Regions from separate parts of the Cupriavidus sp. 291-E7 genome, predicted to be linked through region 2. Evidence: predicted binding sites of a transcription regulator. Region 2 holds the regulator's gene; the other holds the start of a gene.

What was found. Region 2 encodes LexA, which represses DNA repair genes until DNA is damaged. Its sites were predicted from a motif close to ACTGTATNNNNATACAGT; they were not measured.
Region 1: imuA (translesion DNA synthesis-associated protein ImuA) is a predicted target of LexA. The motif match lies at 1,345-1,362, and genes of this name have one in related genera.

Annotation. Positions count from the first base shown of each region.
Region 1 is NZ_JBYOJV010000009.1:72,049-75,860, reverse strand. It holds gene AC3FLX_RS17120 (amidohydrolase family protein) at 1-132, shown strand, start outside; gene AC3FLX_RS17115 (nitrogen fixation protein NifQ) at 248-850, shown strand; gene AC3FLX_RS17110 (hypothetical protein) at 869-1,192, opposite strand; gene imuA (translesion DNA synthesis-associated protein ImuA) at 1,419-2,303, shown strand; gene AC3FLX_RS17100 (Y-family DNA polymerase) at 2,236-3,807, shown strand.
Region 2 is NZ_JBYOJV010000018.1:121,962-125,773, reverse strand. It holds gene AC3FLX_RS26415 (hypothetical protein) at 1-432, opposite strand, end outside; gene AC3FLX_RS26410 (hypothetical protein) at 585-758, shown strand; gene AC3FLX_RS26405 (hypothetical protein) at 870-1,124, shown strand; gene AC3FLX_RS26400 (hypothetical protein) at 1,360-1,533, opposite strand; gene lexA (transcriptional repressor LexA) at 1,689-2,345, opposite strand; gene AC3FLX_RS26390 (asparaginase) at 2,569-3,582, shown strand; gene rpsF (30S ribosomal protein S6) at 3,699-3,812, shown strand, end outside.

The sequences.
Region 1 (3,812 bases), on a different contig from region 2:
CACGAAGCGCCGGCGCGAGCCGAGGAGTGCAGGGCGGTGGTGGACTGGCTTGCCCGGCACCCCGATCTTGCCGAGGCAGTGGGCTGGCGCAATGCCTCCGCGCTTTACGGATTCGAGCTGGAGCATCGCTGAGGTGAAGTGTCGCCGGCCCGGCACCAATCGTGAATTGACGCACCGCTATATACGAGACTATATTGCGTTGCGATACCCGCCGTCCGCGCGGGAAGGCCTTACATGCCGTCCCAAGATGAACCGCTCGTTACTGTTGCTGGATGCCTTTGCCGCCCACCCCGCTGACCCTGTCACGCGGGCGCTGGCGGGCGTACTGGAAAGTGCCTGCGCGGGCCGCCTGCCGCGCTTTGCGCAGTGGCTGGGTTTGCCGCCCGTGGAATTCCGCCGCATGCTCGACCACCATTTTCCTGGCGCGGCGGCGGCTGGCTGGGAGCCCGATGTCCCGCCGCAGGACCCGGCATCGCTGCCGTGCGAATTCGCGGATCTGGTCGAGATGCTTGAGGATGGCCACACATCCGGGCAGTACGGTCCGGACGTCCACTGGGCCGCGCACGCGCTGGCATCGGGCTGCTTCGGCCATACGCACCTGTGGCAGGACATGGGACTGTCAGGGCGCGACGATGTGTCGACGCTGCTGCAACAGGTCTTTGCGCCGGTTTTCGCGGCCAATACCACGGATATGAAGTGGAAGAAGTTCTTCTATCACCGCGTCTGTGAGCGGCTGGATATCCATCCCTGTCCCGAGCCGTCGTGCGAGGGCTGCGATCACTACGCGGCCTGTCATGGGGCCGAGGCTCCCATCGTGACGGTGCAGCCGGTTACCTTGCGGCCAGCCTGACTGGCCGGCCCGCCGGATTCAGGCCCGATCGAGTTCGCTGCTGTTCCACCAGGCTTCCAGCAGTGGCTGGAAGCGGTCATCGGGCGCGGGCGGCACGCGCGTGCTCTTGCGGGCCGCCGGCAGCTGGCGGCCGGTCAATTGATAAAAGACGGCGGCTGGCGGCGTGCCCGGCCCATACGGCACATGGTCGATCACGCTCATCTGCCGCGCGGCTTTCAGGGCGCGCGTGGTCTCCTCGGCGGTGAGGCCGCACCCGTCCGCCAGCGCGTCACGGCGTAATGGGCCTTGACGCTGCAAGCCTTCGATCAGCAGATGCACGCATTCGCGCGTATTCCTTTTCATGCCGCGCATTTTTCCGCACTGCCTGACACTTCACAATGACACTTGACACTTGTTTGCAATCCTCCGCCTGGAACTGTGGCAAGCGCGCAAAAATCCGCTGAAAAGCGTTGAAACAGGCACTTGGGTGAGCTGTCTCTTGCGCTCGCCCTGATACTGTATAAACATACAGTATTCGATCAAATCCCATATCCGCGCCGCCGACCGCAGCGCGGACCGATTGCCACCAATGACCGCATTTCCGCATGGGCAGCCGCCGCTTCTGGCGGAGGACCATGTGCCCCCATCCACCATGCCGCACCCCGGAACGCATCCCGATGCGCTCCGCGAATCGGTGCGCGAACTCGAGCAGCGTTACCCCGGCCTGTGGCGCGCGGGCCAACTGGGCCGTGCCGGGCGGCTGCCGGTGTGTCCGACGGGCTATGACGCGCTGACCGCCGAGCTGCCTGGCGGTGGCTGGCCGGCCGGTGCCGTGACGGAGTTGCTGCTGGCGCAGCACGGCGCGGGCGAAATGCGCCTGCTGATGCCGGCGTTGCGCACGCTGGCCGCCAGTGGCCGGCGCATCGGCCTGATCAATCCGCCTTACCTGCCCAATGCCGCCAGTCTGGCGGAGGGCCGGCTGCCGGCGCGCCAGCTGTACTGGGTGCGCCCGCCCGCGGCGGCCACGATGGCGTCGCAGCGCACGGACATGCTGTGGGCCGCCGAGCAGATGCTGCGCAGCCAGGCGTTTGGGGCGGTGCTGGTCTGGCTGGCCCGTGCGCGGCCCGAGGCGATGCGGCGCCTGCAGGTGCTGGCGCAAGCCGGCGATACCGTGGTGTGGGTGTTGCGCCCGATCCGGGTGCTGCATGAATCGTCGCCCGCGGTGCTGCGGCTGGCGCTGTCGCCGCAGCCGGGCAATCTGATGTCGATCGATTTTCACAAGCGGCGCGGCCCGGTGCGCGATACGCCGTTGCTCCTGCCGCTCGAAGGCATGGCCCATGTGCCGCGGCGCACGGGCATGCCCGTTGTTTTGCCTGCCACGCCCGCGGGCGTTGATCATGTTGCCGATGACGTACTGGATCGCGGTGCATCTGCCGCGCCTGTCGCTGGACGCGCTGCAGCCGAGCTGGCCTGAGCCGGCCGGTGCGCCCGCCACACCCGGCAACGGCACGCTGCAACAGCTGCCGGTGGCGGTGGTGGAGCACGAGCGCGTGGTGCTGGCCAATGGCCCGGCGATGGCGCTGGGCGTGCGCTATGGCATGCGGCGCGGCGGCGTGCAGGCGTTATCGGCCGATGTGGTGCAGATCGAGCGCGACCTGACAGCCGAAGCGGACCTGCTGACCTCCGTGGCACTGACGCTGTTGCACTTCACGCCGGCCGTGACGATCGATACCGAACCCGAGTCGGCCACGGTGATGCTCGATGTGACGGCCAGCCTGCGACTGTTCGACGGCCATCGCGCGCTTTGCCGGCAGATCCGCACTCGTGTGCGGCAACTGGGCACGTTCGCGCAAATCGGCAGCGGCACCACGGCGCAGGGTGCGGCCTGGCTGGCGCGCCAGCCCATTCGCAAGACGCCGCGCGGCATCGTCCGGCCCGCCCGTCGCGCGGTCAAGGCGGCGCGCATGACGCGGCTGCTGGACCAGCTGCCCGTGGAATGCCTGCATGCGTACACCGATCCGGAATGGCTCGAAGGCATCGGCTGCCGCACGCTGGGGCAGGTGCGGCGCCTGCCGCGCGCCGGCCTGTCGCGCCGTATCGGCACCGACCTGCTGTCACGGCTGGACCAGGCCTATGGCAGATCTCCAACGGGCTTTGCCTGGTTCGAGGCACCGCCCACTTTTGCGCAGCGCATGGAGTTGCCGGGCCGCATCGAATCGGCCGAAGGCGTGCTGGCCGGCGCGCAGCGGCTGCTGCTGGCGCTCTCCGGCTGGCTGGCGGCGCAGCAGGCGGGCGTCACGCGCTGCGTGCTGGTGTTGGAACACGAGCGCTACCGTCTGGGCGAGGAGACCGAGAGCACGCCGGTAGCACTGGCCCTGGCGCAACCGAGCCGCGATCCGGTGCACCTGTCGAAGCTGCTGCGTGAAAAGCTCGACAAGGTCCGCTTCCAGGCACCGGTGGGCGGCCTGGGCCTTCGTGTGGAAACGATGGAAACCTGCGTGCCGCAGAGCGGTTCGTTGTTTCCGGAACCCGGTGCCGAGCCGGCCGAACTGGGCCGGCTGCTCGACACGCTGGTGGCCCGCCTGGGCCGCGACAACGTGCTGCAGCCACAACCGCTGGCCGACCATCGCCCCGAGTGCGCCAACCAGTGGTGCCCGGTTGGCGAAGCCCCGGCGCGCGCGCCGGCTGCTGGCGTGCTGCCGCCGGAACGTCCGCTGTGGTTGCTGGAATCGCCGCAGCCGCTGCGCGTGGAAAAGCACCGTCCCGTGTATCAGGGGCCGCTGGTCATGCTGACGCGCCCCGAACGCATCGAGGCCGGCTGGTGGGACGGCGGCCTGGCCACGCGCGACTATTTCATTGCCGAACGCGCCGACGGGTTGCGCTGCTGGGTCTATCGCGAACGCCCCGGCCGTCCCATGCGCGACGGGCAGGAAGACGGCGGCGAATACCGCTGGTTCCTGCACGGCCTGTTTGCCTGAAGGAT
Region 2 (3,812 bases):
CCCTGCCAGCATGGATTCCCGCCATCCTACCCCCAGCAATCGTGCGCAGACGACCGCGCCGATACTCCCAAGCAGTACGTGCACTCCCTGCATCACGACAGCGGCGTGGATAGTGTATGTTCCGTCAAATAAGGGGAATAGCCAGAACGGAAGATAAAATTCTCCGCTTTGCAGATTCAGGAACAAGGGATACCCCATGCCCTGAAAAGGAATCCAGGCGATTCCTTTGCCTAACTTGATTGCCTCGATCCAGTAGTATGGAATGGCGTGATACGTTAACAGGAAGTCATCAGGGAACGAGATGTCATCAAAATAGTGTCGCCAAAAAATCAGAATATTTTGGCTAACCAGCAGCAATAACGTAAGGAAACCTCGCGCAGACATCCATAGCATTGCTTGCTCATTGAGTTTTTCTTGTTGCGGTATTTTCATGAACCTTGGTGCGATCGCGCGATTGAAGAGTCGCAACTGCCTTTATTTGATTTATGGGAGGGCGCCAAGATTATAATTTATGTGCTGGCTGCCGGCCCATTGGGCTGCCGGGAGGGTGTCTCCGGTGGCCGGGCGCCGATTTGGCGTTTTCCATGCATGATACATTGTTGGCGCTGCGCGAATATACAGTGTTTGCGCTGGAAGCCGGCACCACAGCGGGCTTGACGAGTCAGATTGCGAATCCTGTCGTCGTGGGTTCGAGTCCCGTCAGCCACCCCAAAATTTCTGCAAAAAGGCCGCTCAAACGAGCGGCCTTTTTGTTTTGATTGTTGGCGTTTGAGCGGCTCGTGGGAGCGCCTTCGTCGACGGTCGTTCGTGCTGCCAAGGCGGTCCTATGATGTACTGGACATCGGATCTACGCTCATGCGGAGTGCGTCATGGCCCAGCGCTTTTTCGATCTTCCCCAACAAGAACAGGATGACATCGCGCTGGCATGTGCGAAGCACGGGTTCGTGCCTGATGACTTCGAATTTGTCGTTGATGGAGTGGAAAGCGAGCGCCGGGTGATTGAGGTCGAACGCGTCGTTGGCGGGCAGTGCCAGAGGTACAAGGTGGCCGGTGGCATGGGATGGACTGCGTCCTTCGAGTCGGACCTCGCTGCCGACTGGTTTGGTACGCCGCTTGCCGACTGATGGAATCTGCCTGAGCGATGTGGATAGGCCAAAAAAAACCGGCCCTTGGCGGGGTCGACAAGGTCCGGTTCTGCGCATGACGCCAATGCGCCAGTGATGCAGTGCGCGTCAGTGAGTTTAGTCAGGCTTATAGCAGTTTTAAATGGAGCCTTAATTCATTGTTGCGGGGCTGCAACTCGGCCCCGCAGACGAGCACGATGTCATTGGGGTGACGTCAAGTCGACCTGCGCGGACTTCAATCAATCAGTTTCGTGCTCGGCTCCGCGAGCTCCAGCATGCGGCAGATGGCGGCCATGTTGCCGACCATCGTACGGCGCTGGGCGCCTTGATAGACGCGCACGCCCTTGATCTGGCGGAAAGGTACCGGCTTGACCGGGCGGCGGGAAGCGACGGAATTCGTTTGCAGCATGGCAACACCTCGTAATTTGCGTTCAGCAGTGGGCCGCACCCGGCGTCCAGCAAGGACGGGGCGGCATGGGCAAAGCAAAGCGGGTGACCAGGGCAGACGGCCGTGCTGCCGAAGTCTCGGAGATCGGAGATGCCTCAGGGCACCTCCGTTTGCTGCTAGAAACCTGACGATCGAATCAGGCCGACAGCAATACCTTCCAGGGAGAATTCATCGCGACCCGAATGAAGGACGATGTTCTCGAAATCGGGGTTCTCGGCGATCAGTTCGATCGTGTCGCCACGTTTCTTCAGGCGTTTGACCGTCACGTCCTCGCCAAGACGCGCAACAACAATCTTGCCGTTGGCTGCCTCGCTGGCCTTTTTCACAGCCAGGAGGTCACCATCGAGAATGCCAGCGTCACGCATGCTTAATCCGCGCACGCGCAACAGATAGTCGGGGCGTTCGTCAAATACCGAAGCATCCACCTGGTATTGGCGATCGATGTGTTCCGCCGCCAGGATCGGACTGCCCGCAGCTACGCGGCCGACCAACGGTAACGTCAGTTGCAGGACCCCTGCCATCGGCAGTGAGAACTGGTCGGAACGCTCGGAATCGCTGCGCGAGACCTTGAGGCGGATGCCGCGCGACGCGCCAGGGGTCAGTTCGATCACGCCTTTGCGCGCCAGCGCCCGCAAGTGTTCCTCCGCCGAATTGGGCGAGGAAAATCCAAATTCAGCAGCGATTTCCGCGCGCGTCGGCGGAAAGCCGGTATTTCGGATCGCGTCGCGGATCAGGTCGAAAATCTGCTGCTGCCGGGGTGTCAGGGTCGCCATAGTGGTTCGCCGGTCTGGTGCCGAAGCACTGTATGTTTAAACAGTATGCTGTGATTTTATACAGTATCGGGTGAAGTGCAAGCACAATTTGCGCAGCAGGATCGACATGGGGTGTGGCGCGTGCCTCGCTGCCACGGGTTTTTCATGGCTTCGCCGTCGCAGCGTGGCAGTTACAATCGGCGCCCCAGGCGTCCGCTTGTAACTGCCACAGATCAGCGTTCTCATGCCAGCTTCCGCTTCCCAGTCCTTGCCCCGCGTAGTCGTACTCGCCACTGGCGGCACGATTGCCGGGTCGTCCGGCAACCCCGCCAGCAGTGCCCAGTACCAGGCGGCCACCGTGCCGGTTTCACAGCTCGTGCAGGCGGTGCTGGCTCTGGCCGATGTCGCGCGCGTGGAAGCCGAGCAGGTGGCGCAGATCGACAGCAAGGACATGATGTTCAGCCTCTGGCAGCAACTGGCGGCGCGCGTGGCGTACTGGTGCGCCCAGCCAGATGTGGCTGGCATCGTGATCACGCACGGCACCGATACGCTGGAAGAGACGGCGATGTTCCTGCATCTGACGCAGGCGTGCCCCGTGCCAGTGGTCATCACCGCGGCCATGCGTCCGTCGACGTCGCTGTCGGCGGACGGCCCACTGAATCTGCTCGACGCCGTGAGGGTGGCAGCCAGTCCCGACGCGCGGAGCCGGGGTGTGCTGGTGGTGCTCAATCAGCAGATTCATGCCGCACGCGATGTCACTAAGGCACACACGTCCGCGGTCGATGCCTTTGTCTCGCCGTCGGCCGGCCCGCTTGGTTTCGTCCAGGACGCCTATATTCGATTCACGCGCGCGCCCGCGATGCTGGCCGCGCCCCGCTTGCCGGTGCCTTCGGCATGGCCAGTGGTGGAGATTGTGGCCAGCTATGCACAGCCGGGCAGGGTGGCGGTCGATGCGCTGGTATCGGCCGGCGTCCAGGGTCTGGTCGTGGCCGCCGCGGGCAACGGATCGGTGCATGAAACCCTGGCGGCCGGGTTGATCGATGCCGGCGCGCGCGGAGTGGCTGTCGTGCGCAGCTCCCGCACAGGGGCCGGTCATGTGGCGATACCGTCCAGGCCGGTGCCGGCGGCGGGAATATTCGTGTCGGCCGCCGATCTCAATCCGTACAAGGCGCGGGTTCTGTTGCTGGTGGCGTTGGCCGGAGATCCCGGTCTGGGTGCCGATGCGGGGCGCCTGCAAGAGGTATTTTCGGAATACTAAGACGCCCGTCGGCCGGAATCTTGCGGAGTTGCGAGGTTCCGGGCTATACTCGCGGGCTATTCAACCTTGCCGCACCGGACGTGACGCCCGGGTGGCTCATCCCAAAAGGAGCGTCAATGCGTCATTACGAAATCGTATTTATCGTCCATCCGGACCAGAGCGAACAAGTGCCGGCGATGATCGAGCGCTACAAGCAGCTCGTCACGTCGCAAAATGGTCAGATCCACCGC